2 regions of the Rhodococcus sp. Z6_132 genome follow, and region 2 is predicted to be linked to the other one. Evidence: predicted binding sites of a transcription regulator. Region 2 holds the regulator's gene; the other holds the start of a gene.
The links. Region 2 encodes LexA, which represses DNA repair genes until DNA is damaged. Its sites were predicted from a motif close to CGAACANNTGTTCG; they were not measured.
Positions count from the first base shown of each region.

Region 1: a site for LexA is predicted at 1,573-1,586, ahead of ruvC (crossover junction endodeoxyribonuclease RuvC). Genes of this name have one in related genera too.

Region 1 is NZ_JBYUNP010000002.1:633,636-647,875, forward strand. Features, by position in the region: gene AC3YO9_RS09655 (SDR family NAD(P)-dependent oxidoreductase) at 1-628, opposite strand, end outside; gene AC3YO9_RS09660 (enoyl-CoA hydratase/isomerase family protein) at 625-1,452, opposite strand; gene ruvC (crossover junction endodeoxyribonuclease RuvC) at 1,628-2,197, shown strand; gene ruvA (Holliday junction branch migration protein RuvA) at 2,194-2,784, shown strand; gene ruvB (Holliday junction branch migration DNA helicase RuvB) at 2,781-3,824, shown strand; gene yajC (preprotein translocase subunit YajC) at 3,912-4,268, shown strand; gene secD (protein translocase subunit SecD) at 4,409-6,220, shown strand; gene secF (protein translocase subunit SecF) at 6,223-7,515, shown strand; gene AC3YO9_RS09695 (adenine phosphoribosyltransferase) at 7,512-8,081, shown strand; gene AC3YO9_RS09700 (RelA/SpoT family protein) at 8,185-10,500, shown strand; gene AC3YO9_RS09705 (HNH endonuclease signature motif containing protein) at 10,497-11,840, opposite strand; gene AC3YO9_RS09710 (peptidylprolyl isomerase) at 11,945-12,733, opposite strand; gene AC3YO9_RS09715 (peptidylprolyl isomerase) at 12,730-13,602, opposite strand; gene AC3YO9_RS09720 (MBL fold metallo-hydrolase) at 13,758-14,240, shown strand, end outside.
Region 2 is NZ_JBYUNP010000003.1:670,299-684,538, forward strand. Features, by position in the region: gene AC3YO9_RS16350 ((Fe-S)-binding protein) at 1-556, opposite strand, end outside; gene AC3YO9_RS16355 (FAD-binding oxidoreductase) at 556-1,800, opposite strand; gene AC3YO9_RS16360 (FAD-linked oxidase C-terminal domain-containing protein) at 1,790-3,295, opposite strand; gene aceB (malate synthase A) at 3,302-4,915, opposite strand; gene dapF (diaminopimelate epimerase) at 5,034-5,876, shown strand; gene hflX (GTPase HflX) at 6,109-7,488, shown strand; gene lexA (transcriptional repressor LexA) at 7,485-8,153, opposite strand; gene AC3YO9_RS16385 (LysM peptidoglycan-binding domain-containing protein) at 8,479-9,090, shown strand; gene nrdR (transcriptional regulator NrdR) at 9,402-9,872, shown strand; gene AC3YO9_RS16395 (vitamin B12-dependent ribonucleotide reductase) at 9,994-12,852, shown strand; gene AC3YO9_RS16400 (serine hydrolase domain-containing protein) at 13,161-14,198, opposite strand.

The sequences.
Region 1 (14,240 bases), on a different contig from region 2:
CGACGGCCTCCGGGGTGTTGTTGCGCACCATGTCGGTGTCCACCGATCCGGGCGCCAGGGCGTTCACCCGGATGCCCCGTGACGCGTACTCGGCGGCCATCGACCGGGTGAGCGACATCAGGGCCGCCTTGCCCGCGGCGTACATGGCGACCTTGGGCGCGAACATGAACGCGCCGACCGAGATGATGTTCAGCACCGCGGCGTGGCTGCTCGCCGTCAGGTGCGGCAGCGCCTCCTGCACCAGGAACAGCGGGCCGCGGACGTTGACGTCCTGCGACTTGGCCCACGCCTGCGGTGTCATCTGCCCCAGCGGCTGGGTCACCGGGTTGGCCGCGCCGTTCACCACGATGTCCACCCCGCCGAACTCGGCCACGGTGCGCTGCACCAGCGTCGCCAGCGCGTCCAGGTCGCCGGCGTGGGTGGGCACCCCGATGGCGTTGCCGCCCAGGCTCTGCAGGTGCTGGGCCGTGGCCTTGGTGGCCTCGGCCTTGCGGCTGGCCACCACCACGTTCGCGCCGGCGCAGGTGTAGGCCTCGGCGATGGCCAGCCCGATGCCGCGGGTGCCGCCGGTGACGATGGCGGTGCGCCCAGCCAGGTCGAAGAGCCGGTTGAGCTGGTCGTGGTTCATGACTCTCCTGTGGAGGGGGACGGTGATGCCCACCGCGGTGGGCGCTTCTCCCGGAAGGCCGCGCTGGCCTCGCGGAAGTCGCTGCTGGTGCCCGCCAGGATCTGGGTGCGGTTCTCCAGCGCGATGGCTGCGTCCACGCTGGTGGCGGCGGCGTTCGCGGTGAGCACCTGCTTGGTCATCGCCAGCGCGAAGGGGCTGTGCGCCAGCAGGGTGGCCGCCAGCTTGCGTGCCGCGACGAGCAGCTGCGCGTCCGGCACCACCTGGGTGAGCAGGCCGATGCGCTCCGCCTCCTCGGCGTCGAACGTGCGCGCGGTGGTGATCAGCTCGGTGGCGCGGGAGAGCCCGACCAGCCGCGGCAGCGTGTAGCTGATGCCGATGTCGCACCCGGACACGCCGATCTTGATGAACTGCACGCCGAAGGTGGCCGAGGCCGCCGCGATCCGCAGGTCGCAGGCGGCGGCGAGCGCCAGTCCACCACCGAAGGCAGGGCCGTTGACCGCGGCGATCACCGTCTGCGGCAGCCGCTGCAGGCGGGGCACCAGCGAGGCGAGGTACTCCTGGGAGCGCATCCCGGCCGCTGGTCCGCTCAGCCCGGCGGCGGTGGGGGAGCGCTGCGTCTCGTCCTTGAGGTCGAGCCCGGCGCAGAAGCCTCGACCGGCGCCGGTGAGCACCACCACCCGAGCCTCGTTGTCCTGCTCCAGCACGGCGAGCGTGGTGTGCAGCTCTTCCGCCAGGGCGAAGCTCAGGGCGTTGAGTCGCTCCGGCCGGTTGAGCGTCACCACGGCCAGGCCGGCTGCGGGACGCTCGAGCTCGACCAGGGGCATGCGGCTCCAGTGTTCGTGCCGGACTATTCCGGTTCGAACCTATCTCAGGGCCGGAAGACTCCGGGCCCGCACCGCCGAGCGTGTCGCTGCTCGGTGCACAGCACCGCGCCCACTAGAGTTCGAACGTCTGTTCGCACCGGAGCGGGCGCTGACCAGGAGCAAAGGGGATGAGCCAGTGCGCGTGCTCGGTGTCGACCCCGGCCTGACCCGCTGCGGCTTCGGCGTGGTGGAGGGTGGCCGTGGCCGCGAGGTGTTCGCGCTGGACGTGGACGTGGTCCGCACCCCCGCAGACCTCGACCTGGCCCAGCGGCTGCTGCTCATCTCCCAGGCGGCCGAGCACTGGCTGGACGTGCACTCACCCGACGTCGTCGCGGTGGAGCGGGTGTTCAGCCAGCACAACGTGCGCACGGCCATGGGCACCGCGCAGGCCGGCGGAGTGGTGGCCCTCTCGGCGGCGCGGCGCGGCATCCCGGTCAGCTTCCACACCCCCAGCGAGGTCAAGGCCGCCGTCACCGGCAGCGGCACGGCGGGCAAGGCGCAGGTGACCACGATGGTGACCAAGCTGCTGGGCCTCAACGTCAAGCCCGCGCCCGCCGACGCCGCCGACGCGCTCGCCCTGGCCATCTGTCACTGCTGGCGCGCGCCGATGATGGCCCGGTTGGCTGCTGCCGAGCAGGCGGCGGCCGAGCAGCAGCGCCGGTACCAGGAACGACTGGCCCAGGCACGAAAGGCAGGCGCTCGGTGATCTCCTCCATCCGCGGAGAGGTGTTGTCCCTGGGGCTCGACCACGCGGTGGTCGAGGTTGGCGGAGTGGGCCTGCGCGTGCACGCCACCCCGGCCACCCTGGCGGGGCTGCGCCGCGGCGACGAGGGTCGGTTGTCCACCACGCTCATCGTCCGCGAGGACGCGCTCACCCTGTACGGCTTCGGCGACGCGGAGTCCCGGGAGCTGTTCGGGCTGCTGCTCACCGTCTCCGGGGTGGGCCCGCGGCTGGCCATGGCGGTGCTGTCGGTGCACGAGCCGGACGCGCTGCGCGCGGCGCTGGCCGAGGAGAACGTCACCGCGCTCACCCGGGTGCCCGGGATCGGCAAGCGTGGCGCCGAGCGGATGATCGTCGAGCTCAAGGACAAGGTGGAGAAGGTGGCCGGCGGGTCTGGGGTGCAGCACCTCGGTGGTGCCGTCCGCGAGCAGGTGCTCGACGCCCTCGTCGGCCTCGGCTTCCCGACCAAGCAGGCCGAGCAGGTGGTGGACGCCGTCCTCGCCGACGCCCCCGACCTCACCACGCCGGTGGCGCTGCGCACCGCCCTCAACGCGCTGGGCCGCAAGCGGTGACCGGGCGCGAGGAGCTCACGCCGGAGGCGCTGCCGGAGGACCGTGACGCCGAGCGCAGCCTGCGGCCCCGCAGCCTCACCGAGTTCATCGGGCAGGCCAGGGTGCGCGAGCAGCTGGAGCTGGTGCTCTCCGCGGCACAGCTGCGCGGCACACCGCCCGACCACGTGCTGCTGTCCGGCCCGCCCGGGCTGGGCAAGACCAGCCTGGCCATGATCATCGCCGAGGAGCTGGGGTCCGCGCTGCGGATCACCTCGGGTCCGGCGCTGGAGCGCGCCGGTGACCTCGCCGCCATGCTGAGCAACCTGCTCGAGGGCGACGTGCTGTTCATCGACGAGATCCACCGCATCGCGCGGCCCGCCGAGGAGATGCTGTACCTGGCGATGGAGGACTTCCGGGTGGACGTGGTGGTGGGCAAGGGCCCCGGTGCCACGTCCATCCCGCTGGAGGTCGCCCCGTTCACGCTGGTGGGCGCCACCACCCGCTCCGGGGCGCTGACCGGTCCGCTGCGCGACCGCTTCGGCTTCACCGCGCACATGGAGTTCTACGAGCCGGCCGAGCTCGAGCTGGTCATCCGCCGCTCCGCGGGCATTCTCGGGGTGCAGCTCGACCCCGGTGGGGCGAAGGAGATCGCCGGGCGCTCCCGGGGCACTCCGCGCATCGCCAACCGGCTGCTGCGCCGGGTGCGCGACTTCGCCGACGTCCGCGCGGACGGGGTGGTCACCCGGGAGGTCGCCCGGGCGGCGCTGGCCGTCTACGACGTGGACGAGCTGGGCCTGGACCGGCTGGACAAGGCAGTGCTGGGCGCGCTGGTGCGCAGCTTCGGCGGGGGGCCGGTCGGCGTGGCCACCCTGGCCGTGGCCGTGGGTGAGGAGCCCGCCACGGTGGAAGCGGTCTGCGAGCCGTTCCTGGTGCGCGCCGGGATGCTCGCGCGCACCCCGCGGGGCCGGGTGGCCACCGCCGCTGCCTGGGCGCACCTGGGTCTGGTGCCGCCGCCGGACGCGGTCAGCGGCGGCACGCCCGAACCGCCGCTGTTCGACTGACGCGGGGGTGCCGCAGGCGGCTAATGGCACACTTGGGTGTTGGTCGGGCGATACTGCCCGATCCAGTCAACCTAAGGATCCACTCTGATGGAAAACTTGATCCTCCCGCTCCTGCTGGTCGCGCTGGTCCTGCCGATGTTCCTGGGACGCCGCCGCCAGCAGAAGGTGCTGCAGGAGGCGCAGGAGTTCCAGGACTCCCTGAGCGTCGGTGACCGGATCATGACCACCGCTGGCCTGTACGCCACCGTGGTAGCCCTGGACGAGGAGACCGTGGAGCTGGAGATCGCTCCCGGCGTGGTCACCACCTGGAACCGCATGGTCGTCAGGGAGCGTGTCTCCGACACCGCCGCCGACGTCCCCGACGTGTACGACTACTCCGACGAGCTCGACGCGAGCCACGACGCGTCCCGGCCGGACCTGGTCAAGCGCGACACCACGGCCTGACCCGCACCGGCCCGGTGCACGCAGCGTGAACAGGGCCTTCACCTGCACACAGGTACGCTCTGCCGGCGCTCGTGGTCGCAGGGCGCACGACGTGGCGGGCTGCACCCATGATGAAGCGAACCTGAGGAGAGTTACCGAACGTGGCACCACCGGCAGGGCAGATCCGCCCCGTTCGCTACCTGGCCATCTTCGTGGCGATCGTGGCGGCGCTCTACTGTCTGGTGTTCTTCACCGGCGACCGCAAGCCCACCCCGAAGCTCGGCATCGACCTGCAGGGCGGTACCCGGGTCACGTTGACCGCGCGCACCCCCAACGGTGAGGCGCCCAGCCAGGAGAGCCTCAACACCGCCCGGGAGATCATCGAGAACCGGGTGAACGGCATCGGGGTGTCCGGCTCCGAGGTGATCATCGACGGGTCGAACCTGGTGATCACCGTGCCGGGAGACGACGGCGCCCAGGCCAAGGCGCTCGGGCAGACCGCGCAGCTGTACTTCCGTGGCGTGCAGACCGAGGTGGCCGCGACCCCGCCGGCCACCACCGCGCCGACCACTCCGGCTCCGGCCCCGGCGACCACGCCCCCTGCGCCCGCGGTGACCTCCGAGGCGCCCGCACCCACCACCGCCCCGCCGCCGACGCCGCAGGGCCGTCCGGTGCCCGCGCAGGATCCGAGCATCCCGCCCGAGCCCACCACGGTCGCCCCTGCGCCGACCACCGCTGCCCCCGCACCCACCACGGCTGCCCCCGCACCCACCCCCTCTGCGCCCGCCCCGGAAGCGCCCGCCGTCACGACCACTCCGTCGGCCGCCACCCCCGCACCGGTGCCGGGCAGCGAGGCGGCCAGGGTCGCCGGCGAGATCGCCGCCGCGAAGGCGCAGCGCCAGAGCACCGACGCGGCGGTCCAGCAGCAGGCCCTGACCACGCTGGACTGCTCCGTGGCCGACGTCCTCGCCGGCAACGACGACCCGGCGCTGCCGCTGGTCACCTGCGGCGCCGACGGGCTGGCCAAGTACGTCCTGACCCCGGCCTTCCTCAAGGGCAGCGACATCAAGGACGCCACGTCCTCGGTGGCCTCCGGCGGGGTCGGCTTCGAGGTGCAGCTGACCTTCACCGGTGAGGGCGGCAACATCTGGGCCGCCTACACCGCCCAGAACGTGGGCAAGCAGGCCGCGTTCGTGCTCGACAGCGAGGTGGTCAGCGCCCCGCGGATCAACTCCGCGATCACCGGCGGCGTCACCTCGATCACCGGCAAGTTCAGCCAGCCGCAGGCCGAGGAGCTGGCCAACACCCTGAAGTACGGCTCGCTCCCGCTGTCGTTCAACCAGTCGGAGGCGCAGACGGTCTCGGCCAGCCTGGGCCTGGCCTCGCTCAAGGCGGGCCTGCTGGCCGGTGGCATCGGCCTGATCCTGGTGCTCATCTACTGCCTGTTGTACTACCGGCTGCTCGGCGTGCTCACCGCGCTGTCGCTGATCCTGTCCGGCGTGGTCATCTACGCCGTGCTGGTCCTGCTCGGCCGCTACATCGGCTTCACCCTGGACCTCGCCGGCATCGCCGGGTTCATCGTGGCCATCGGCATCACCGCCGACTCGTTCGTGGTGTTCTTCGAACGGTTGAAGGACGAGGTCCGGGAGGGCCGCAGCTTCCGGTCGGCGGTGCCCCGCGGCTGGGTGCGTGCTCGGCGCACCATCCTCTCCGCTGACGCGGTGAGCTTCCTGGCCGCGGCGGTGCTGTACGTGCTTGCCGTCGGGCAGGTCAAGGGCTTCGCGTTCACCCTCGGCATGTCCACCGTGCTCGACCTGATCGTGGTCTTCCTGGTCACCCACCCGCTGGTGGCGATGGCGTCCAAGAACGCCTTCCTGTCCCGGCCCGAGCTCACCGGGCTGGGCTCGGTGCAGGCGCAGGCCAAGCAACGCAAGCAGCTCGCCGCCGCCGGCGCACGCCCGAAGGAGGCCTGAGCATGTCCGAGACCCCAGACCCCCAGGGCAGCACCACCCAGAACGACGAGAGCCTCAACGGCGACGAGAACGGTGGCTCCCTGAACGGTGGAGTCGACACCCGTGACCCGCTGACGCGCAAGAACGTCATGACCCGGCTCTACTCCGGCACGGGCGCGTTCGACATCATCGGCAACCGGCGTCGCTGGTACGTCATCACCGCAGTCCTGGTGCTGGTCTGCCTCGGCTCCATCATCTTCCGGGGCTTCAACCTCGGCATCGACTTCGAGGGCGGCACCCAGATCCAGTTCCCCGCCGGCGGTGCCACGGTCTCCGAGGTCGAGGAGGTGTACTCGGCGGTCATCGGCACCGACCCGGTGACCGTGCAGACGGTGGGCTCCGGCGGCTCCAGCACCATCCAGATCCGCTCGGAGACGCTGGACGCCAACCAGGTCGACGGGCTGCGCCAGGCGCTCTTCGACGCCTTCCGCCCGGCGCCGGCCGGCGGTGAGCCGAGCCTGGCCGCCATCAGCGACACGGCGGTGAGCGACACCTGGGGCAGCGAGATCACCCAGAAGGCGATCGTCGCGCTGATCGTGTTCCTGGTGCTGGTCGGCATCTTCATCGGCATCGTCTTCGAGCGGGACATGGCCATCGCGGCGCTCGCCGCTCTGGCCCAGGACCTCATCGTCACCGCAGGCGTGTACTCCCTCATCGGGTTCGAGGTCACCCCGGGCACGGTGATCGGTCTGCTGACCATTCTCGGCTTCTCGCTCTACGACACCGTCGTGGTGTTCGACAAGGTGCACGAGACCACCCGCGGGGTGCTGCACCTGACCCGGCGCACCTACGCCGAGCAGGCCAACCTGGCGGTCAACCAGACCATCGTCCGGTCGGTGAACACCACGGTGATCGCGGTGCTGCCGGTGCTCGGGCTGCTGGTCATCGGCGTGTGGCTGCTCGGTGTCGGCACGCTCAAGGACCTGGCACTGGTGCAGCTGACCGGCCTGATCGTGGGTACCTTCTCCTCGATCTTCCTGGCCACGCCGCTGGTGGTGACGCTGCGCGAGCGCAAGGGCGAGGTGGCCGTGCACACCAAGAAGGTGCTGGCCCGGCGCAAGGCGCTGGCGGCCAAGCAGGCGGGTGCGCCGGAGGCCGCCATGGTCGGCGGTGCTGACGTCGCCGCCGTCCGTGCCACCACGGCCACCACGACCCCGCGCACCCCGGTGCGCCCCACTCGCCCGACCAAGCCCAACCAGAAGCGGGGGAGCGCGCCCAGCACGGGTGCGCGCCCCACTGGAAAGCGGAAGCGATGAGCCTCACCAACGACCTCGACGTGCGGCGCAGCGCGGCGGAGCACGTCCGGCGACTCACCCGGGTGGTCGCGGACTTTCCCGTCCCCGGCGTGCTGTTCTCCGACCTCACCCCGGTGTTCGCCGACGGTCCCGCGCTGGCCGCGGTGATCGCCGCGCTGGCCGAGGACGCCCAGGGTGTGGACCTGGTGGCGGGCATCGACGCACGTGGCTTCCTGCTCGGCTCCGGGGTGGCCCTGGCGCTGGGCGTCGGGGTGCTGCCGGTGCGCAAGGCCGGCAAGCTCCCGCCGCCGGTGCACTCGCAGAGCTACGACCTCGAGTACGGCAAGGCGACCCTCGAGGTGCCGGCCGCGGCGGTGGACCTGCACGGTCGCCGGGTGCTGGTGGTGGACGACGTGCTGGCCACCGGCGGGACCCTGGCCGCGTCGGTGCGGCTGCTGCGGCGGTGCGGGGCCGAGGTCACCGCGGCTGCGGCCGTCCTGGAGGTTCCCGGTCTGGGTGGGCGCGAGCTGCTCGCCGACGGTCCCGAAGAGGGACGTGCCCCGCTCGTCTGTGTCGTCCCTGCCTGAGGTTTACTCTCGACACCGTGACGGTGTGACCGTTGCGTGATGACGGCATGCCGTTCCAGGCATTGGGCAGGAGGTGGAAGTGGTGAGCCACGACGTGCAACCGGTGTCCACCGAGAGTGCTGATGGCGCGGGAGCTGTTGCGGAGACCCCGCCCCCGTCCAGCACCTCGTCGGCCTCGCGGCGCGTGCGTGCCCGCCTGGCCCGACGCATCACCGCGCAGCGTGGGGGTGCCGTCAAGCCGGTGCTCGAGCCGCTGGCGACGCTGCACCGGTCGCTGCACCCCAAGGCGGACCTGGTCACCCTGCAGCGCGCCTACGACGCCGCGGAGGCCCACCACGAGGGCCAGATGCGCAAGTCTGGCGACCACTACATCACCCACCCGCTGGCGGTGGCGACCATCCTGGCCGAGCTGGGCATGGACACCACCACGCTGATCGCCGCCCTGCTGCACGACACCGTGGAGGACACCGGCTACTCGCTGGACGAGCTGCGCCGCGACTTCGGCGACGAGGTGGCGCACCTGGTGGACGGGGTCACCAAGCTGGACAAGGTGGCGCTGGGCAGCGCCGCTGAGGCAGAGACCATTCGCAAGATGATCATCGCGATGGCCCGCGACCCCCGCGTGCTGGTGATCAAGGTGGCCGACCGGCTGCACAACATGCGCACCATGCGGTTCCTGCCGCCGGAGAAGCAGGTGCGCAAGGCGCGCGAGACCCTCGAGGTCATCGCCCCGCTGGCGCACCGGCTGGGAATGGCGACGGTCAAGTGGGAGCTGGAGGACCTGGCGTTCGCGATCCTGCACCCCAAGAAGTACGACGAGATCGTGCGGCTGGTGGCCGGCCGCGCGCCCTCGCGGGAGACCTACCTGGCCACCGTTCAGCAGCAGATCCAGCAGACGCTCACCGAGGGTCGCGTCGACGCCACGGTGGAGGGCCGGCCTAAGCACTACTGGTCGATCTACCAGAAGATGATCGTCAAGGGACGCGACTTCGACGACATCCACGACCTGGTGGGTCTGCGGGTGCTGTGCGAGGAGGTCAAGGACTGCTACGCCGCCGTGGGCGTGGTGCACTCGCTGTGGCAGCCGATGGCGGGGCGGTTCAAGGACTACATCGCCCAGCCGCGCTACGGGGTGTACCAGTCGCTGCACACCACGGTGGTGGGCCCGGAGGGCAAGCCGCTGGAGGTGCAGGTGCGTACCCGCGAGATGCACCGCACCGCGGAGTTCGGCATCGCCGCGCACTGGCGGTACAAGGAGTCCCGCGGCAAGAACGCGGCCTCCCCCGGCGCCGACGTGGACGAGATGGCGTGGATGCGTCAGCTGCTGGCGTGGCAGCGGGAGTCGGCCGACCCGGGGGAGTTCCTGGAGTCGCTGCGCTACGACCTGGCGGTCAAGGAGATCTTCGTGTTCACCCCCAAGGGGGACGTGATCACGCTGCCGGCCGGCTCGACGCCGGTGGACTTCGCCTACGCCGTGCACACCGAGGTGGGCAACCGCTGCATCGGTGCGCGGGTGAACGGGCGCCTCGTGGCGCTGGAGCGGCCGCTGGAGAACGGCGAGGTGGTGGAGGTGTTCACCTCCAAGGCCGCCAACGCCGGGCCCAGCCGTGACTGGCAGAGCTTCGTGGTGTCGCCGCGGGCCAAGAGCAAGATCCGGCAGTGGTTCGCCAAGGAGCGCCGCGAGGAGTCGCTGGAGGCGGGCAAGCTCGCCATCACCAAGGAGGTGCGGCGCGGCGGGTTGCCGCTGCACCGGTTGGTGAGCGGGGAGACCATCTCCGCGCTGGCCCGCGAGCTGCGCTACGCCGACGTCTCGGCGCTGTACACCGCGGTGGGCGAGGGTCACGTGTCGGCGCAGCACCTGGTGCAGCGGCTGGTGGCGCAGCTGGGCGGTGTGGAGGACGCCGAGGAAGAGCTGGCTGCACGCGCGACGCCGTCGACCACCACGGGACATTCGCGACGCTCCACCGACGTCGGTGTGCTGGTCACCGGCGCCACCGGCGTGCTCACCAAGCTGGCGAAGTGCTGCACGCCGGTGCCTGGCGACGCGATCCTGGGCTTCGTCACCCGGGGCGGCGGGGTGAGCGTGCACCGCACCGACTGCACCAACGCCACCTCGCTGAACGCGCAGGCGGAGCGACACGTGGAGGTGCAGTGGGCGCCGACCTCGTCGTCGGTGTTCCTGGTGGCCATCCAGGTGGAGGCGCTGGACCGGCACCGCCTGCTGTCTGACATCACCAAGACGTTGGCCGACGAGAAGGTCAACATCCTGTCCGCGTCGGTCACCACCTCGCACGACCGCGTGGCGGTCAGCAAGTTCACCTTTGAGATGGGCGAGCCCAAGCACCTCGGCAACGTGCTCAACGTGGTGCGCAACGTAGAGGGTGTCTACGACGTGTACCGAGTGACCTCAGCCAGCTAGGGCGGGTCGGGGTCGCTCAGGTCCGGTGGGTGGTGGATCGGGTTGGTGCGTGGAACCTGTTGTGGGTCAACGTGTCTGGGTGCGAGCCATTCCACTCTGCCGCTGGTGCCCATGCGGACGGTGAAGCCTTCGTGGGTGATGAGGCGGTGGTCGAACGGGCAGACTAGCGCGAGGTTGTGCAGGTCGGTGGGCCCACCGTGTTGCCACTCGTGCAGGTGGTGGACCTGGGTCCACTGGGCGGGCATCTCACAGCCCGGCCGGGTGCAGCCGCGGTCTCGGGCGTACAGGGCCAGGCGTTGCGCCGGTGAGGCCAGTCGTTGCCCGGTGCCCAGGTGCAGGACCTGGCCGGCGGAGTCCAGCACGCAGGGCAGCCACCTCGCGTCGGCGGCCATGCGCAGCACGTCACGCACCGGCACAGTCCCACCTGAGGCGGTGCTGGCAGTGCCTGTCCGGCGCTCCAGGTCCGCCAGTCCCATGGTGACCACCACCGTCGCTGGCAGACCACGGTTGTTCGGGAGCTCACCGGAGGCGAGGGCGTTGCGGCACAGTGTGGCCAGCGCGTCGTGGTTTCGCTGCGCGGCGCTGCGCGGATCCACAACCCCATCTTCCGACACCGGCCGGGCGGCCGCGGAGAACGCCGCGTCCACCAGGGCCCGGGTCATCGGGTCCAGCTCACCGCTGATGCGGCTCATCCCGTCCGGGCGCTGGCGGCCGATGGTGAAGCCACGTCGCCGCGCCCGGTCCACGTCAGAGGTCTCGCGGCCGTCGGGATCGAGGTAGGTAGTCAGTCGCTCCGCCGCCTTGGTCAATTCGGAGGGCCGCAGCGCACACGCCTGCGCGGCCAGAGTCTGCTCGGCCAACCCGACAGTCTCGGTGTCCAGGGATGCGGGTAGGTCGTGCATCGTCTTGGCGACGATCTCGGCGTGCCGCGGGGAGAGGGAGCCTTCCGCTTCGGCGGCCGCGCACGCAGGATGGGCCGGTCCGAGGTCCTCACCAGTGAACGACGTGCGCGGCCCTCGAAGCTGCGCAGCCCGTACCCGGGCCCGCGCCTCCTGGATGTCCAGGTGCAGCAGCTCCGACAACAACCCCGCAGTACCGCGAGCCAGGAACACCGTGGCCAAGGAGCGGCACTCCATCTCCACGATCAACCGATGCTGCACTGTGGGCTTCATCCGTTGCACCCGCTCCACCTCACGGCACACCGCCAACACCCCAGCATTGCTGAGCCCGGCCAGCGGCAGCCGCTGCAACCGCCCCATCACTGAGGCGTGCTCGGCCAGTAGCGAGGCGACCTCGTCGGGGAGGTCCTCCACTGCCACTGCCGCAACATTCGAACGCATGTTCGAAGCATAGGGCCCCGCCCCGACATTTTCGGCCCTGTGACCAGCACCGACAGCGAACGGGCCGCCCCCGGCAAGGAGCGGCCCGTTCGAGAACACCAGAGCTAGCTGGCCGTGGCCTTCTCGATGGTGACCGCGGTCTTGGGTGCGCCGCCGCCAGCACTGATGGAGCCGTCGTCGCCGCCCGCCGCCACCTTGTCGAGGGTGGCCAGCCCGGCCTCGCTGATGGAGCCCACCACTGTGTAGGTCGGCGGCAGCGGCGAGTCCTGGTACACCAGGAAGAACTGGCTGCCGTTGCTGGACGGCTTGCCGGTGTTGGCCATGGCGACGGTGCCGCGGGGGTAGTTCACCGACGTGGACAGCGCGGGATCATTCGCCTGGTACAGGTCGGTCGGGTACTCGTTGGCGTAGACGTACCCGGGACCACCGTTGCCCTTGCCGGTCGGGTCGCCGCACTGCAGGACGTAGATGCCGGAGGTCACCAGGCGGTGGCACGGGGTGTCGTCGAAGTAGCCCTGCGTCGACAGGCTCACCATGCTGTTGACCGTGCACGGTGCGAGCGCCCGGTCGAGGTTCAGCCCGATGTCACCGACGGACGTGTCCAGGGTGACGGTCGCGATCCCCTGGGTGGAGATGTTGGCGGTCGGCGGGGGGCTCACCGGCCGCACCGCTTGCGCGGACGGCGGGTAGGCGCAGGTGACCGTCGGCGGGAGCGGGGTGGGCCGGGCGAACTGGCCGGCCAGCGGCGCGCTGGTGGGGGACGTGCTCGGTGCGCCGGTGGTGGACACCGGCAGTGATGCGGGAGCAGCGCCGTCGTCGGAGTCGCTGCTGCAGCCTGCGAGGCTCAGCGCCGCGGCCAGTGCGACCGCCGCGAGCGCGGTGGCCCGCCTCATGCCTGCACCGTCATCGAGGTGATGGTGACGGGAGTGGCGGGCGCCCCGCCGCCGGCGCTGATGGAGCCGTCGTCACCACCGGCCGCGATCTTCTCCAGCACGGCCAGGCCGGGTTCGTCCACGGTGCCGAAGACGGTGTACTGCGGCGGCAGCGGGGAGTCCTTGTAGAGCAGGAAGAACTGGCTGCCGTTGCTGTTGGGCTGACCGCTGTTGGCCATCGCGATCGTGCCGCGCGGGTAGATCGCGGCCGCCTGGGCAGCGGCGTCGTCCGCGGCGTACTGGTCGGTGGGGAACTCGTTGCCGAAGCCGTAGCCCGGGCCGCCGGTGCCCTGCCCGGTGGGGTCGCCGCACTGCAGGACGTAGATGCCGGAGGTCACCAGGCGGTGGCACGGGGTGTCGTTGAAGTACTGCTGGTTGGCCAGGCTGACGAAGCTGTTCACCGTGCACGGAGACAGGGCCCGGTCCAGCGACAGCCCGAGGTCACCCTGGGTGGTGGCCATCTTCACCGCGGCCACCCCCTGGGTGGACACCCCGGTGCTCTGCGGCGGGGTGTTCGGCTTGGACGCCTCGCCGGAGGCGGGGTAGCTGCAGTCCACAGTGGCAGGCAGAGCCGCGCTGCGGGCGGCGGGCAGCGGCGCACCCTCGGCCGGCGCCTCCTCGGTGGTGGGCGGGGCAGCAGTGGTGTTGTCGTCCTCGCCGCCGCGGGTGAGCACCACCACGAGGGCCACCACGCCGATGGCCAGCACCACGCCGATGGCGGTGAACGCCACGGTCAGCTGGCGGCGCCGCTTGGCCCGGACCGCCCGCCGCTCCAGCTGGCGCTCGAGCTTGCGCTTGGCGGCTTGGCGTCGCTGCTCGTTGGTCGGCACCGGGTGGTCCTCCAGGTCGTGGGCGCCCAGAACGGTCCGGGCGGGGCGAGGGTCAGACCCACCGAGTGTGCCAGCCCCCGGGTGTCGGGAGCGTGAGGGGCGGCGCCGATAGGCTGACCGAGTCCACCGCCGTCTCCACACCAGGAGCCCTCACCGTGCTTGTCGCCGGGTTTCCCGCCGGGTCGTTCCAGACCAACTGCTACGTGATCGCTCCCGAGGAGGGCGGCCCCTGCGTCGTGGTCGACCCCGGCCAGGACGCAGTCGAGCCACTCACGGCGCTGCTGGCTCGGCACCGGCTGACTCCCGCAGCCGTCCTGCTCACGCATGGACACCTCGACCACACCTGGTCGGTGTTTCCCGTGTGCGACGGCAACGACATCCCCGCCTACATCCACCCGCTGGACGAGGAGATGCTGGCCGACCCCGGCAAGGGCGTCAGCCCGCAGATGCAGGCGATGCTCGGTGACCTCGTCTTCCGCGAGCCCCGCGAGGTGCGCGCCCTCGGCGACGGTGACGGGCTCGACCTCGCCGGCGTGACGATGACGGTCGACCACACCCCGGGCCACACCCGCGGGTCGGTGGTGTTCCGCTCCACGGTGGACACCGAGGACGGACCCACCCAGGTGCTACTGGCCGGC
Region 2 (14,240 bases):
CCAGCGACTCCATCACCCGCAGCGACGGCGAGACCCGGTCCAGCAGCCCGGAGCGGCGCAGCACCGGGGACAGCCCGCTGCGCTGGTAGGCGCGCAGCGGCCCGCGCAGCAGCCGCAGCCGGCGCGGGTAGGGGAAGGTGCGGAAGATCAGCCCGCGCAGCAGCCGGTCCCGCCACGGCCGGGTGTGCCGCCGCTCCACCTGCGGACGGACCGCCCCGATCAGCTTGTCGTACTGCACCCCGGAGGGGCACGCGCTGACGCAGGCCATGCAGCCCAGGCAGGCGTCGAAGTGCTGCACCCGCGCCGGGGTCATCGGCTCGCTCTCCAGCCCGGTCTTCATCAGGTGGATGCGGCCGCGCGGGGAGTCCATCTCCTCGCCCCAGAGGGTGTACGTGGGGCAGGAGGGCAGGCAGAAGCCGCAGTGCACGCAGTCGCCGACGAGCGCCTCCGAGGGCGGGTGGTGGCCGTCGAAGGCGGAGGTGGGCTGGGCGTCCTGGGGCGGGCTGGTGGGCTGGTAGCCCACCACCGGCACACCGAGGGACACGTTCTCGGCCATCAGGTACCTCCTGGTCCCCGACCGGGCGCGAGGGTGTGGCTGGGGTCGAGCTCGTTCTTCACCCGGTGCATCAGCCGCAGCAGCGCCGGCTCCAGCGGGCCCCACACGTCCAGCTGGTGCCCGGCTGGCGCGCGCAGCACCAGGGCGGAGCCCTCCACGGCGGTGCACGACGCGCGGGCGGCGTCCAGCAGCACCGGTGCGTCGGCCCCCGTGCAGCCCACCTGGAGCACCCCCACCCCGACCGACCCGCGCACGTGGTGGGCCAGTCCCGGCGCGGCCAGGGCGTCGAGCACGGCGGGCAGGGCGGTGGGCGGGTGGGCCAGCTTGAGCAGCACCTCACCGTCCGGCAGGGCGCCCCAGCCCGGGGGAGGGGTGTCGGCGACGACGGAGCGGACGCCGAGCAGCTGGGCGACGGTCTCGGCGCGGGCGGCCAGCCCTGCGGCCACCCCCTCCAGCTGCACCGCCACGGTGGTGGCGCCGTCGGGGTCGCGGTGCAGCTGCAGCGCGGTGGGGCTGACCTGCGAGCCGCGCACCGCGGCCAGCGCGGCCGCCGCGGCGATGCTGCCCGGCGCCGGGGTGCTCACCCAGCACACCGCCTCGGGCAGCGGGCGCAGCCGGAACCAGGCGTCGGTGAGCACGCCGAGGGTGCCGCGGGAGCCGGTGTAGAGCTTGCCCAGGTCGTAGCCGGCGACGTTCTTGACCACCTTGCCGCCGGAGCGGGCGACGGTGGCGTCCCCGGCCACGGTGGTGGTGCCCAGCATCAGGTCGCGGACGGTGCCGTGCTGGTAGCGCTCCGGGCCGGAGAGGTCGGCGGCCACCAGCCCGCCGATGGCGCTGGTGGGCAGCGGTGAGCTCACCGCCAGCCGCTGTCCGTGCGGGGCCAGGGCGGCCTGCAGGTCGGCCAGCCGCGCGCCGGCCTGCACGTGCACCACCAGGTCGCCGGCGGCGTGCTCGAGCACGGCGTCCATCCGGCCCAGCTCCAGGTGCACGTCCACCGGTGGGCCCGGCAGCCAGTCCACGGTGCTGGCCCCACCCACCGGCAGCACGGTGGCGTGGGCCTGCCCGGCGGCGCGCAGCACCGCGGCCACCTCGTCGGTGTCGGCCGGGCGCGCGGTCAGCCCGTGGCCGAGCGCTCCGCCGGGGCGCACGTGCTCCGCGCCCACCGCGGCGACCAGTGCCTCGGCCAGCCGCTCGGTGTCGGTGGTGGCCGAGGGGCCGGCGCTGGAGACGTCGCTAGAAGACATCGGCGATCCCTGCCTCCACCAACGGGTGCGCCCGCGTGCGGCGCCCGGGCACCTCCCCGCACAGCCGGGGGGTGGGAAAGACCTTGCCCGGGTTGCTCAGCGCCTGCGGGTCGAAGGCGCACCGCACCCGCTGCATGGTGTCCAGGTCGGCGGCGGTGAACATCTTGGGCATGTGCTTGGCCTTGTCGGCGCCCACTCCGTGCTCGCCGGTGATCGACCCGCCGTGGTGCAGGCAGAGGTCCAGGATGCCGCCGCTGACCTCCTCGGCACGCTCGGCCTCGCCGGGCTTGGCGGCGTCGAAGAGCACCAGCGGGTGCAGGTTGCCGTCGCCGGCGTGGAAGACGTTGGCCACCCGCACGCCGGCACCCTCGGCCAGCTCGCGCATGGCGGTGAGCACCTCCGCCAGCGCGGTCCGGGGGATGACGCCGTCCTGCACGATGTAGTCGGGGCTGATGCGACCCACCGCGGCGAAGGCAGACTTGCGGCCCCGCCAGATGAGGGCGCGCTCGACGTCGTCGGCGGCCACCCGGATCTCGAACGACCCGTTGTCCTGGCAGTGCTGCTGCACCGCGGCGAAGGTGTGCTCGACCTCCGCGGCCGGACCGTCCAGCTCCACCACCAGCACCGCACCCGCACCGTCGGGGTAGCGGCAGTGCACCGCCGCCTCGGCGGCCTCGATGGCGAGGGCGTCCATCATCTCGATCGCCGCGGGCACCACCCCGGCGCTGATGATCGCCGACACCGCGGCCCCGGCGGCGTCGGTGGAGGGAAATCCCGCCAGCAGGGTGCGGACCGTCTCCGGCGTCCGCAGCAGCCGCACCACCACCTTGGTGGCGATGCCGAGGGTGCCCTCGCTGCCGACGAACACCCCGCGCAGGTCGTAGCCGGGGCAGTCGCGGCTGCGCCCGCCGAGCATGAGCAGCTCGCCGTCCGGGGTGACCACCTCCACCCCGAGCACGTGGTTGGTGGTGAAGCCGTACTTCAGGCAGTGCGCCCCGCCGGAGTTCTCCGCCACGTTGCCGCCCACCGAGCACACCTGCTGGCTGGACGGATCAGGGGCGAAGTACCAGCCCAGCGGACCGGTGGCTCGGCTGACGTCGAGGTTGATCACCCCGGGCTCCACCACGGCCAGCTCGTTGTCCACGTCGATCTCCAGGATGCGGCGCATCTGCGAGGTGACGATGAGAACCCCGTCAGCCCGCGGCAGCGCCCCGCCGGAGAGCCCGGTGCCCGAGCCCCGGGCCACGAACGGCACGCCCAGCTCCACGCACACCCGCACGCAGTGCTGCACCTGGGCGGCGTCGGTCGGCAGCGCCACCACCGCCGGGGTGACGCGGTAGTGCGCCAGCCCGTCGCACTGGTAGGTGCTCAGCCGGGTGGGGTCGGTGAGCACGCCCTTCTCGCCCAGGCCCGCGCGCAGCCGCTGCGCCAGCACGTCCACGTCCACCGGCGCGTGCTCGGGCGGCACCGGTGCCTGCTCCACCTCGGTGGTCATGGCTGCTCACGGCATCCGGGCGTAGGCGGGCAGGGTGAGGAACTCCGAGAGGTCGCTGCTCAGCGCCATCTCGGTGAACAGCGCGCGGCCCTGCTCGTAGCCGCCCTGCTGGTAGGCGTCCTCGCCCACGGCCTGCTCGATCTTGGCCAGCTCCTCGTCCACCAGCTGCTGCACCAGCTCGGTGGTCACCTTGGCGCCGCTGGAGAGCACCACGTCGTTGTGCAGCCACTGCCACACCTGGGTGCGGGCGATCTCCGCGGTGGCGGCGTCCTCCATCAGGTTGAAGATCCCCACCGCGCCCTGCCCTCGCAGCCACGCCGAGAGGTACTGGATGCCCACGCTGATGTCGTTGCGCAGCCCCTCCTCGGTGGCCTCGCCCGGGGTGGAGCGCACGTCCAGCAGCTGGTCGGCGGTGACGTGCACGTCCTCCCGCGTGTTGTCCAGCTGGTGGGGCCGCTCGCCGAGGACCTCGGTGAACACCTCGGTGCACAGCCCCACCATGTCCGGGTGTGCCACCCAGGAGCCGTCGAAGCCCGCCCGAGCCTCCCGGGTCTTGTCCTCGGTGACCTTCCTGGTGGCGTTGGCGTTGACCTCCTCGTCGCGGCGGGAGGGGATGAACGCGGCCATGCCGCCGATGGCGTGCGCGCCGCGCTTGTGGCAGGTGCGCACCAGCAGCTCGGTGTAGGCCCGCATGAACGGCGCGGTCATGGTCACGGAGTTGCGGTCGGGCAGCACGAAGTCGGCGCCGCGGTGGGCGAAGCACTTGATGGTGCTGAACAGGTAGTCCCAGCGTCCGGCGTTGCACCCGGCGGAGTGCTCGCGCAGCTCGTGCAGGATCTCCTCCATCTCGAACGCCGCGGGCAGCGTCTCGATGAGCACGGTGGCGCGGATGGTGCCGCGCGGGATGCCGAGGGCCTGCTGGGCGTGCAGGAAGACGTCGTTCCACAGCCGAGCCTCGAGGTGGCTCTCCATCTTGGGCAGGTAGTAGTAGGGGCCCTGGCCCAGCTCGACCTGCTTGCGGCCACTGGTCACCAGGTACAGCGTGAAGTCGAACAGCGAGCCGGAGACCTCCTCCCCGTCCACCAGCACGTGCTTCTCCGGCAGGTGCCACCCGCGCGGACGCACCACGATGGTGGCCAGCTCCTCCGCCGGGCGCAGCGCGTAGCTCTTGCCGCCCTCGGCGGTGAAGTCGATGGTGCGGTCCAGCGCCGCCCGCAGGTTCAGCTGGCCCTGCACCATGTTCGGCCACAGCGGGGTGTTGGCGTCCTCGAAGTCGGCCAGCCACACCTTGGCGCCGGAGTTCAGCGCGTTGATGGTCATCTTGGCGTCGGTGGGGCCGGTGATCTCGGCCCGCCGGTCCACCAGCCCCGGCGCCGGCGGCGCCACCGACCAGCTGTCGTCGCTGCGGACGTCGGCGGTCTCGGGCAGGAAGTCCAGCGTGCCACCGGCGTCCAGGCCGGCCTGGCGGCGCTGGCGGGCCTCGAGCAGCTCGCGCCGTCGGGGGTTGAACCGGCGGTGCAGGTCGGCCAGCAGGCCCAGCGCCTCGTCGGTGAGCACGCAGTCGAAGCCGTCCTGGCGCTCGCCACGGACCTCGATGCCGGTGGGTGGTGCGGTGGCCATGGCGTTCCTCCGCACTCCGCAGGACGGAATCGAGCCGCTGATGCATCACGACGGTAGGACTGGCCTGTGACCTGCGCAACAGCAGCGATGGTCGGGGTACGAACCTAGGATGAGCGCCGTGGACTTCGCCAAGGGGCACGGCACCCAGAACGACTTCGTGGTGCTGCCCGACGTGGACGGGATGCTCGACCTCACCGCCAAGCAGGTGACCGCGCTGTGCGACCGGCGCCGCGGCCTGGGCGCCGACGGGGTGCTGCGGGTGGTGCGCGCCGGCGCGCTGGAGGAGCCCCTCGCCGAGGGGGTGTGCGCCGACGACTGGTTCATGGACTACCGCAACGCCGACGGCTCCATCGCGGAGATGTGCGGCAACGGCGTCCGGGTGTTCGCGCACTACCTGCGGGCAACCGGCCTGGAGCCGCGCGACGAGTTCGTGGTGGGCACCCGAGCCGGCGCCCGGCCGGTGGTGGTGCACGCCGGCGACGGCGCGTTCGGCGAGGTGACCGTGGACATGGGCCCTGCCCGGGTGCTCGGCGGCGGCACCGCCGCCCTGGCCGGGGAGCTCTTCGGCGGTGTGGCCGTGGACCTGGGCAACCCGCACCTGGCCTGCGTCACCGACCGCGACCTCAGCACCTTCGACCTGAGCACCCAGCCCGGCTTCGATGCCACGCTCTTCCCGCACGGGGTGAACATCGAGCTCGTCAGCCCGCTGGCCGGGGGCGAGGTGCACATGCGGGTGCACGAGCGCGGGGTGGGGGAGACCCGCTCCTGCGGCACCGGCACCGTCGCCGCTGCGGTCGCGGCCCTCAAGGTCGCGGGGGCGAGCACCGGGGACGTGGCGGTGAACGTGCTGGGCGGACAGGTGCGGGTGAGCATCTCCGAGCACACCAGCCACCTGCGCGGCCCGTCCGTGCTGCTGGCGCACGGCAGCATCGACCCGCACTGGTGGGCCGCCCCGGCATAGGTTCTGCCCTGGGCATATCTCAGTGGGCAATCATCGCGTTCCGTGGGACCATGGGCGTTGTATGACGAACTCATCCACGTGGGACGACCACGACACAGATGCCCCCATCGACGCCGCTGCCGCGGACGGTGCCCCCTTCGACGAGGTTCCCCTCGGCGAGGCCGAGTCCCCGGACGGCGCCTCCGGAGACACCTTCTCCCCGGGCCCCGACCACGACCCCTCGGTCGGCGAGATGCAGCTGCAGGAGCGCACCTCGTTGCGCCGCGTCGCCGGGCTGTCCACCGAGCTCACCGACGTCACCGAGGTCGAGTACCGCCAGCTCCGCCTGGAGCGCGTCGTGCTCGTCGGTGTCTGGATGCAGGGCAGCACCGCCGAGGACGCCGAGCTGAGCCTGGCCGAGCTGGCCGCGCTGGCCGAGACCGCCGGCTCGGAGGTGCTCGAGGGCCTGGTCCAGCGGCGCGACAAGCCCGACCCGGCCACCTACATCGGCTCCGGCAAGGCTGCCGAGCTGCGCGACATCGTGGTGGCCACCGGCGCGGACACCGTGATCTGCGACGGCGAGCTGACCCCGGCGCAGCTGAACGCGCTGGAGAAGGTGGTCAAGGTCAAGGTGGTGGACCGCACCGCGCTGATCCTGGACATCTTCGCCCAGCACGCCACGTCCCGCGAGGGCAAGGCGCAGGTGGCGCTGGCCCAGATGCAGTACATGCTTCCCCGCCTGCGCGGCTGGGGTGAGTCGATGTCCCGGCAGGCCGGCGGTGCCGGCGGCAGTGCCGGCGGGGTGGGTCTGCGTGGACCTGGTGAGACCAAGATCGAGACCGACCGGCGACGCATCCGCGAGCGGATGGCCAAGCTGCGTCGGGAGATCAAGGGCATGAAGCAGGCGCGCGACACCAAGCGCGACAGCCGCCGCCGCAACGAGGTGCCCAGCGTGGCCATCGCCGGCTACACCAACGCCGGCAAGTCCAGCCTGCTCAACGCCCTCACCGGTGCCGGGGTGCTGGTGCAGAACGCGCTGTTCGCCACCCTCGACCCGACCACGCGCCGGTCCGAGCTGGCCGACGGTCGCGAGTACGTGCTCACCGACACGGTGGGGTTCGTGCGGCACCTGCCCACCCAGCTGATCGAGGCGTTCCGCTCCACCCTGGAGGAGGTCGCCGACGCCGACCTGCTGCTGCACGTGGTGGACGGGTCGGACCCGCAGCCCACCCAGCAGGTGGCCGCGGTGCGCCAGGTGCTGGTGGAGGTGGCCGACGAGCGCAAGACCGGGCTGCCGCCGGAGCTGATCGTGGTGAACAAGGTGGACGTGGCCGACCCGGTGGTGCTGGCCCAGCTGCGCAACCTGATGCCGGACGCGGTCTTCGTTTCCGCCCACACCGGGGAGGGCATGGACGAGCTGCGGCAGCGGCTGGTCGAGCTGATGCCGCACCCGGAGGTGGAGGTGGACGTGCTCGTGCCCTTCACCCGCGGTGAGCTGGTCGCGCGGGTGCACTCGGAGGGGGAGGTGCTCGAGGAGACCCACCAGCCCGAGGGCACGCACCTGCGGGCGCGGGTGCGTGCCGACCTTGGAGCGGCGCTGGTGGAGTTCGCCAGCCCGCAGGTGCCTGCCTAGAGCTTGCGCATCACCGAGACCACCTTGCCGAGCACGGTGGCCTCGTTGCCGGGGATGGGCTCGAAGGCGGCGTTGTGCGGTATCAGCCACACCTCGCCGTCTCGGCGCTTGAACGTCTTGACGGTGGCCTCGCCGTCGATCATGGCGGCCACGACGTCACCGTTCTCGGCGACGTTCTGCTGGCGCACCACCACCCAGTCGCCGTCGCAGATCGCCGCGTCGATCATCGACTCGCCGACCACGCGGAGCATGAACAGGGTGCCGTCGCCCACCAGCTCGCGGGGGAGGGGGAAGACCTCTTCCACCGCCTGCTCGGCCAGGATGGGGCCACCGGCGGCGATGCGGCCCAGCACCGGCACGAAGGTGGGGGTGGGCATCTGCTGCAGCACGCTGCCGCCCTCACCGGTGGTGGCCGCAGCCGCCTGGTTGGCCAGGTCTTCGGGCATCCGCACGTCCACCGCCCGCGGGCGGTTGGGGTCGCGTCGGAGGAACCCCTTGCGCTCCAGCGCCTTGAGCTGGTGGGACACCGATGAGGTGGAGGTCAGGCCGACGGCCTCGCCGATCTCGCGGACGCTGGGCGGGTAGCCCCGCACCTCGACCGAGTCCCGGATCACCTCGAGCACCTTGCGCTGGCGCGGCGTGAGGCCGGCGGCGGCGGCCGACAGGTCGGCGGTCTCCTCGGCGGTGGCACCCGGAGCGGCACCCGCCGTGGTCGGGGCGCCGGGAGTGTGGCTGCTCATCGTGTGATGCCTCCTGTGGGGAACCGCGAGTGGTCCGGTGCTCTGCGACGAGGCCGCGCGGGTGTGCGTCCACCTGCGGAACTTCGCCAAAGTGCGGTGGTGTTCTGGTGATTCGAACTTAGTCCTGCAGCAGGTCACATTCAAACACCTGTTCGATCAACACGCCGACAGCTCTCGATTTTGTCGGTCGCCCCTGGTAGACATCGACCAGACGTTCGAATCGAACGCCTGTTCGACACGGGAGGTTGACATGCTCGATCTGGCTGATCGCCGCTCCACCCTGCACCGCGCGGGCGTTCGCAACGCACACTCACGTCTCGCTGGGCCACGTCTCACTGACTCCCTGCTGGTTGACCCGCGACGCCGCGCCGACCTGTTCGAGCTCGAGCGCGAGCTGCGCTCGCTGGGCTCCCTGCGGGCCGGGGACGCTGGGGCGGCGCGCACCGTGGAGGCGCCCCGGCGCACCCGCCGTCCCCGCGAGGTCGCCCGCCGCCGCCCGGCTGGGCGCCTGGTCGAGTACGGCACCGCCCCACTCCGCCGGGCAGCCTGCACGCCACGGGTCACTCGACCGTCCCCGGCTCAGGTGCGCCTGCGCCTGGTGGTCACCGGCGCCGTGCTCGCCGGCGCGCTCGCGCTCGGCGTGCTCGCCGTGGTGACCCTGGGGGGAGGCGGCGACGCCCCCATGCCCACGCAGACGGCCGTCACCCAGGTGCGCGCCGGGGAGAGCCTGTCCGCGGTGGCGGTGCGCTCGGCCCCGGGGGTGCCCGCGGCGGCCATGGTGCAGCGCATCGTCGATCTCAACGCCCTGGACACGGTCGCCGTGCGCCCCGGCCAGTCGCTGGTCGTGCCCGTCGGCGGATGACGCTGGACACGTGCTGGCGCCGTCGACCCCGCCGGACTGCTGGTGGCACACCGTCTCCGCGAGGCGGACACGCCGACCGGGCTGGGGAGACGCAAAATCCGTTGCCGATGGCTTGCATCGGGGCCTAGTGGGGATTACGGTCATGACCACAACATCTAGTAGTTACATAGATGTGGTTAGTCCACAGGTTGGGGTCCCACTGTGTAGGGGGATCCACAGGTTGTCCACGGATCCGTCCACACCCACGCCCTAGCTTGGCGTGCTCCGACGGCCTGCGGGCAGCGGGGCTTGTCGTCCGAGAAGGGGATGTCGTGCACTGTCCGTTCTGTCGTCACTCCGACTCTCGCGTGGTCGACTCGCGCGAGGTCGAGGACGGCCAGGCCATCCGCCGCCGTCGCGCGTGCCCGGAGTGCGGGCGGCGCTTCACCACGGTGGAGAACGCGGTGCTGTCGGTGGTCAAGCGCAGCGGCGTCACCGAGCCCTTCAGCCGCGACAAGGTGATGGTGGGCGTGCGTCGCGCCTGCCAGGGCCGACCCGTCAACGACGACGCGCTCAGCCTGCTGGCCCAGCAGGTGGAGGACCAGGTGCGGGCCGGGGGATCGGCCGAGATCCCCAGCCACGAGGTCGGCCTGGCCATCCTCGGTCCGCTGCGCGAGCTCGACGAGGTCGCCTACCTGCGGTTCGCCTCCGTCTACCGCTCCTTCACCTCCGCCGACGACTTCGAGAAGGAGATCCGCGCGCTGCGCCAGCACGCGCGGCACGCGGACGGCGTCTCCGAGTAGTCCCGCACCGTCTGCGGCGCAGGCGGTCACCCCACAGCACCCCACCGGCACTCGTGCCGGTTTCCCACCCCATTCAGCAACGCCAGACCAGAGCAGCAGCAGTGAGAGAGAGGCCCATCCCATGACGGAGACCGTCGGAGCCCACACATCCGGTTCGAGCAGCCGCTCGGCCAAGGGCGGCAAGCAGAACCGCAAGGCCGGCGTTCGGATGGAGCGGGTCTACACCACTGCGGGCGTGCACCCCTACGACGAGGTCACCTGGGCCCAGCGCGACGTGGTCATGACCAACTGGCGCGACGGCACGGTGAACTTCGAGCAGCGCGGGGTGGAGTTCCCCGAGAGCTGGTCGCTCAACGCCGTCAACATCGTCACCAGCAAGTACTTCCGCGGGGCGGCCGGCTCGGACACCCGCGAGCGCAGCCTGCGCCAGCTGCTCAACCGCGTGGTGGACACCTACACCAAGGCCGGCCTGGAGCACGGCTACTTCGCCTCCGACGAGGACGCGGAGATCTTCTCCCACGAGCTCACCTGGATGCTGCTCAACCAGGTCTTCAGCTTCAACTCCCCGGTGTGGTTCAACGTCGGCACCGCCTCGCCGCAGCAGGTCAGCGCCTGCTTCATCCTCGCGGTGGACGACACCATGGACTCGATCCTGAACTGGTACAAGGAAGAGGGGATGATCTTCAAGGGCGGCTCCGGCGCCGGCCTGAACCTCTCCCGCATCCGCTCCTCCAAGGAGCTGCTGTCCTCCGGCGGCACCGCCTCCGGCCCGGTCAGCTTCATGCGTGGTGCCGACGCCTCCGCCGGCACCATCAAGTCCGGTGGCGCCACCCGCCGCGCGGCCAAGATGGTCGTCCTCGACGTCGACCACCCCGACATCCAGGAGTTCGTCGAGACCAAGGCCAAGGAGGAGAACAAGATCCGCGTCCTCCGCGACGCCGGTTACGACATGGACCTCGGTGGCGCCGACATCACCAGCGTGCAGTACCAGAACGCCAACAACTCGGTGCGCGTCAGCGACGAGTTCATGCGTGCGGTGGAGAACAGCAGCGAGTTCGGCCTGCGTGCCCGCGACACCGGCGACGTCATCGAGACGGTGGACGCCAAGACGCTGTTCCGCTCCATCGCCACCGCCGCGTGGGAGTGTGCCGACCCGGGCATCCAGTACGACGACACCATCAACGACTGGCACACCTGCCCCGAGTCGGGTCGCATCAGCGCCTCCAACCCCTGCAGCGAGTACATGCACCTGGACAACTCCAGCTGCAACCTGGCGTCGCTGAACCTGATGAAGTTCCTGACCGACGACGGCGGCTTCGACGCGGCCACCTTCGCCAAGGCCGTCGAGATCATCATCACCGCGATGGACATCTCCATCTGCTTCGCCGACTTCCCCACCGAGCCCATCGGGGACACCACCCGCAAGTTCCGTCAGCTGGGCATCGGCTACGCCAACCTGGGCGCGCTGCTCATGGCCACCGGCCACGCCTACGACTCCGAGGGTGGCCGGGCGCTCGCCGCGTCCATCACCTCGCTGATGACCGGTGCCGCCTACAAGCGCTCCGCCGAGATGGCCGGCGTGGTCGGCCCGTACGAGGGCTACGCCCGCAACGCCGAGGCGCACCAGCGCGTCATGCGCAAGCACGCCGCGGCCAACGACCAGGTGCGCACCCTGCACCGCACCGACGCTGCCGTGCACAAGGCGGCCACCGCGGTGTGGCAGGAGGGCCTCAAGATCGGTGCCGCCAACGGCTGGCGCAACGCCCAGGCCAGCGTCCTGGCGCCCACCGGCACCATCGGTTTCATGATGGACTGCGACACCACCGGCATCGAGCCGGACTTCTCGCTGGTCAAGTTCAAGAAGCTGGTCGGCGGCGGCTCCATGCAGATCGTCAACCAGACGGTGCCGCGCGCGCTGACCTCGCTGGGCTACCAGCCCGAGCAGGTCGAGGCCATCGTCGAGCACATCGCGGCCAAGGGTCACGTCATCGACGCTCCCGGCCTCCGTCCGGAGCACTACGAGGTGTTCGACTGCGCCATGGGTGCCCGGGCCATCGCCCCGATGGGCCATGTCCGGATGATGGCAGCGGCCCAGCCGTTCCTGTCCGGTGCCATCTCCAAGACGGTGAACATGCCGGAGACGGCCACCGTCGAGGAGGTCGAGGGCATCTACTTCGACAGCTGGAAGCTGGGCATCAAGGCGCTGGCCATCTACCGCGACAACTGCAAGGTGGGCCAGCCGCTGTCCGCCGGCAGCTCGGGCTCGGCCAGCTCCAACAAGACCGTGGTGACCGAGATCGTGGAGGCCGCGCCCACCCGCAAGCGCCTGCCCAAGAAGCGCAACGGCCAGACGGTGTCCTTCGCCGTCGGTGGCGCCGAGGGCTACGTGACGGCGGGCAACTACCCCGACGGCCACGTGGGCGAGATCTTCGTCAAGATGAGCAAGCAGGGCTCCACCCTCTCCGGTGTGATGGACGCCTTCTCGATGGCCATCTCCATCGCGCTGCAGTACGGCGTGCCGCTGGAGACCTACGTGTCCAAGTTCGTGAACATGCGCTTCGAGCCGTCGGGCATGACCGACGACCCGGACGTGCGCATCGCGACCTCGGTGGTGGACTACCTGTTCCGTCGCCTGGCGCTGGACCACCTGCCGGCGGAGAAGCGCGCCGAGCTGGGCATCTACTCCGCGGAGGAGCGCTCGGCCAAGGTGGCGGCCACCGACTACGGCACCGGTGCCCCGGCCGAGGTGGACGTGGAGGGTCTGCGTTCCGGCGTGGGCACCGAGCCCACCGTCGACCCGGATGAGGTGGCCGTGGCCACGCCCGCGCCGGGTGGTGTCGGCAGCTCGGCCGAGCTGCTGGAGCTGGTGATGGGCATGGCCACCGACGCGCCGCTGTGCTTCACCTGCGGCACCAAGATGCGCCCGGCCGGCTCCTGCTACGTCTGCGAGGGCTGCGGCTCCACCAGCGGCTGCAGCTGAGGGCGAGGCTTGCCGGGATGTCCTGCGGTTTCTCGCGGGATGTCCCGGCGGGCTCGCCGGAATGTCATTGCGGCTAGCGGTGATATTTCTTGCCAAGCTCGGCAACTCGTCTGAACTTGGCAAGTAGCTCCTCTCAGCCGCCCCGGCCGCCTCGCGCGGCCGGGGCGGCCCCATTGCCAGAGCCAGGGGCCGGTGCCGTGGAGTGCAACCCTGGTGGCGAACCGGACATCATCGGGCGTGCACTGAGCGACGTCAGGAGGGCACCGTCCCCTTATGGCCGCGCTGCCCGGAGCCGCAAGAGCTGCCGGCTATGTGCTGAGTGCAGTGAGCAGCTCGAGGCCGACGCGGTCGACGCTGCGCAAGTCGTTCGCCAACACGACCACACCCATCCCGGCGGCCGGCACGAACCCAGCGAACGCTCGGAAGCCGCCGGTGCCGCCGTTGTGCCAGAGCATGATGTGGTCGCCGCTGATCGGCACTCGCAGCCAGCCGAGCCCGATGCCGAGTCTCTTGCCGGGCCGGCGCTCCGGGTGGGTGAGTGCGATCGCCGGTCCCAGCGGGGTGGCGTCCGGGCGGAGCTGGGCGTGCAGGAAGGTGAGCATGTCGGTGGCTGTGGAGCGCAGCGCACCCGCGCCGGGCAGGCCGGCGACCTCCCAGTGGCCGGTGGTACGCCGGCGCCGGCGGTGGCCGTCGGCCTCCCGCTGCGCCTGCTCCCGGTTGGGGAGGAGCACGGTGTCGACCATTCCGAGCGGCTCGCAGATCCGTGACTGCACCAACTCACCGAAGTCATGGCGCGCAGCGGCGGCGACCAGCGCGTGGCCCAGCACGCCCGCACCGAGGTTCGAGTAGGCGATTCGGCCGGTGCCGGGCGTGTGGCGCAACTCGGTCTCGCCCAGCGCGGTCAGCAGCGCGGCGCGGTCGATCTCCTTCCACGGGTCGCCGGCACGAGCCTTCCACGCAGCCCAGATCGCGGCCCGAAGCGGCATCGGGTTGTTGGGCAGCCCCGCGGTGTGCGTCGCCAGGTGCTCGACGGTGATCGCGACGCCGTCGCGGGTCGGGACGGCGACTTCTGGCAGCAGGTCGCCGACCGGAGTGTCGAGGGACAGCTCGCCGCGCGTCACGGCCTCGGCGAGCAGCAACGCGGTGAACACCTTGGTGACCGAGCCGATCTCGAACAGGCTGTCGGCGCGGGGCGCGGGGCCGTTAGGCGCGCGGATGCCCCCCTTAGGCACGACGGACCGCGCGCCGGCGGACGTCACCGCCCCCACCACCAGCCCGACGTGCTGCTTGCCGTGCCGGGCAGCGATGCGCTCGACGGCCTCGTCGAGAGCGCCAGGGTCGATCACGCGGGTTTCCTCCGTTCGCCCAGCTCAAGCGAGGAGCTGTCT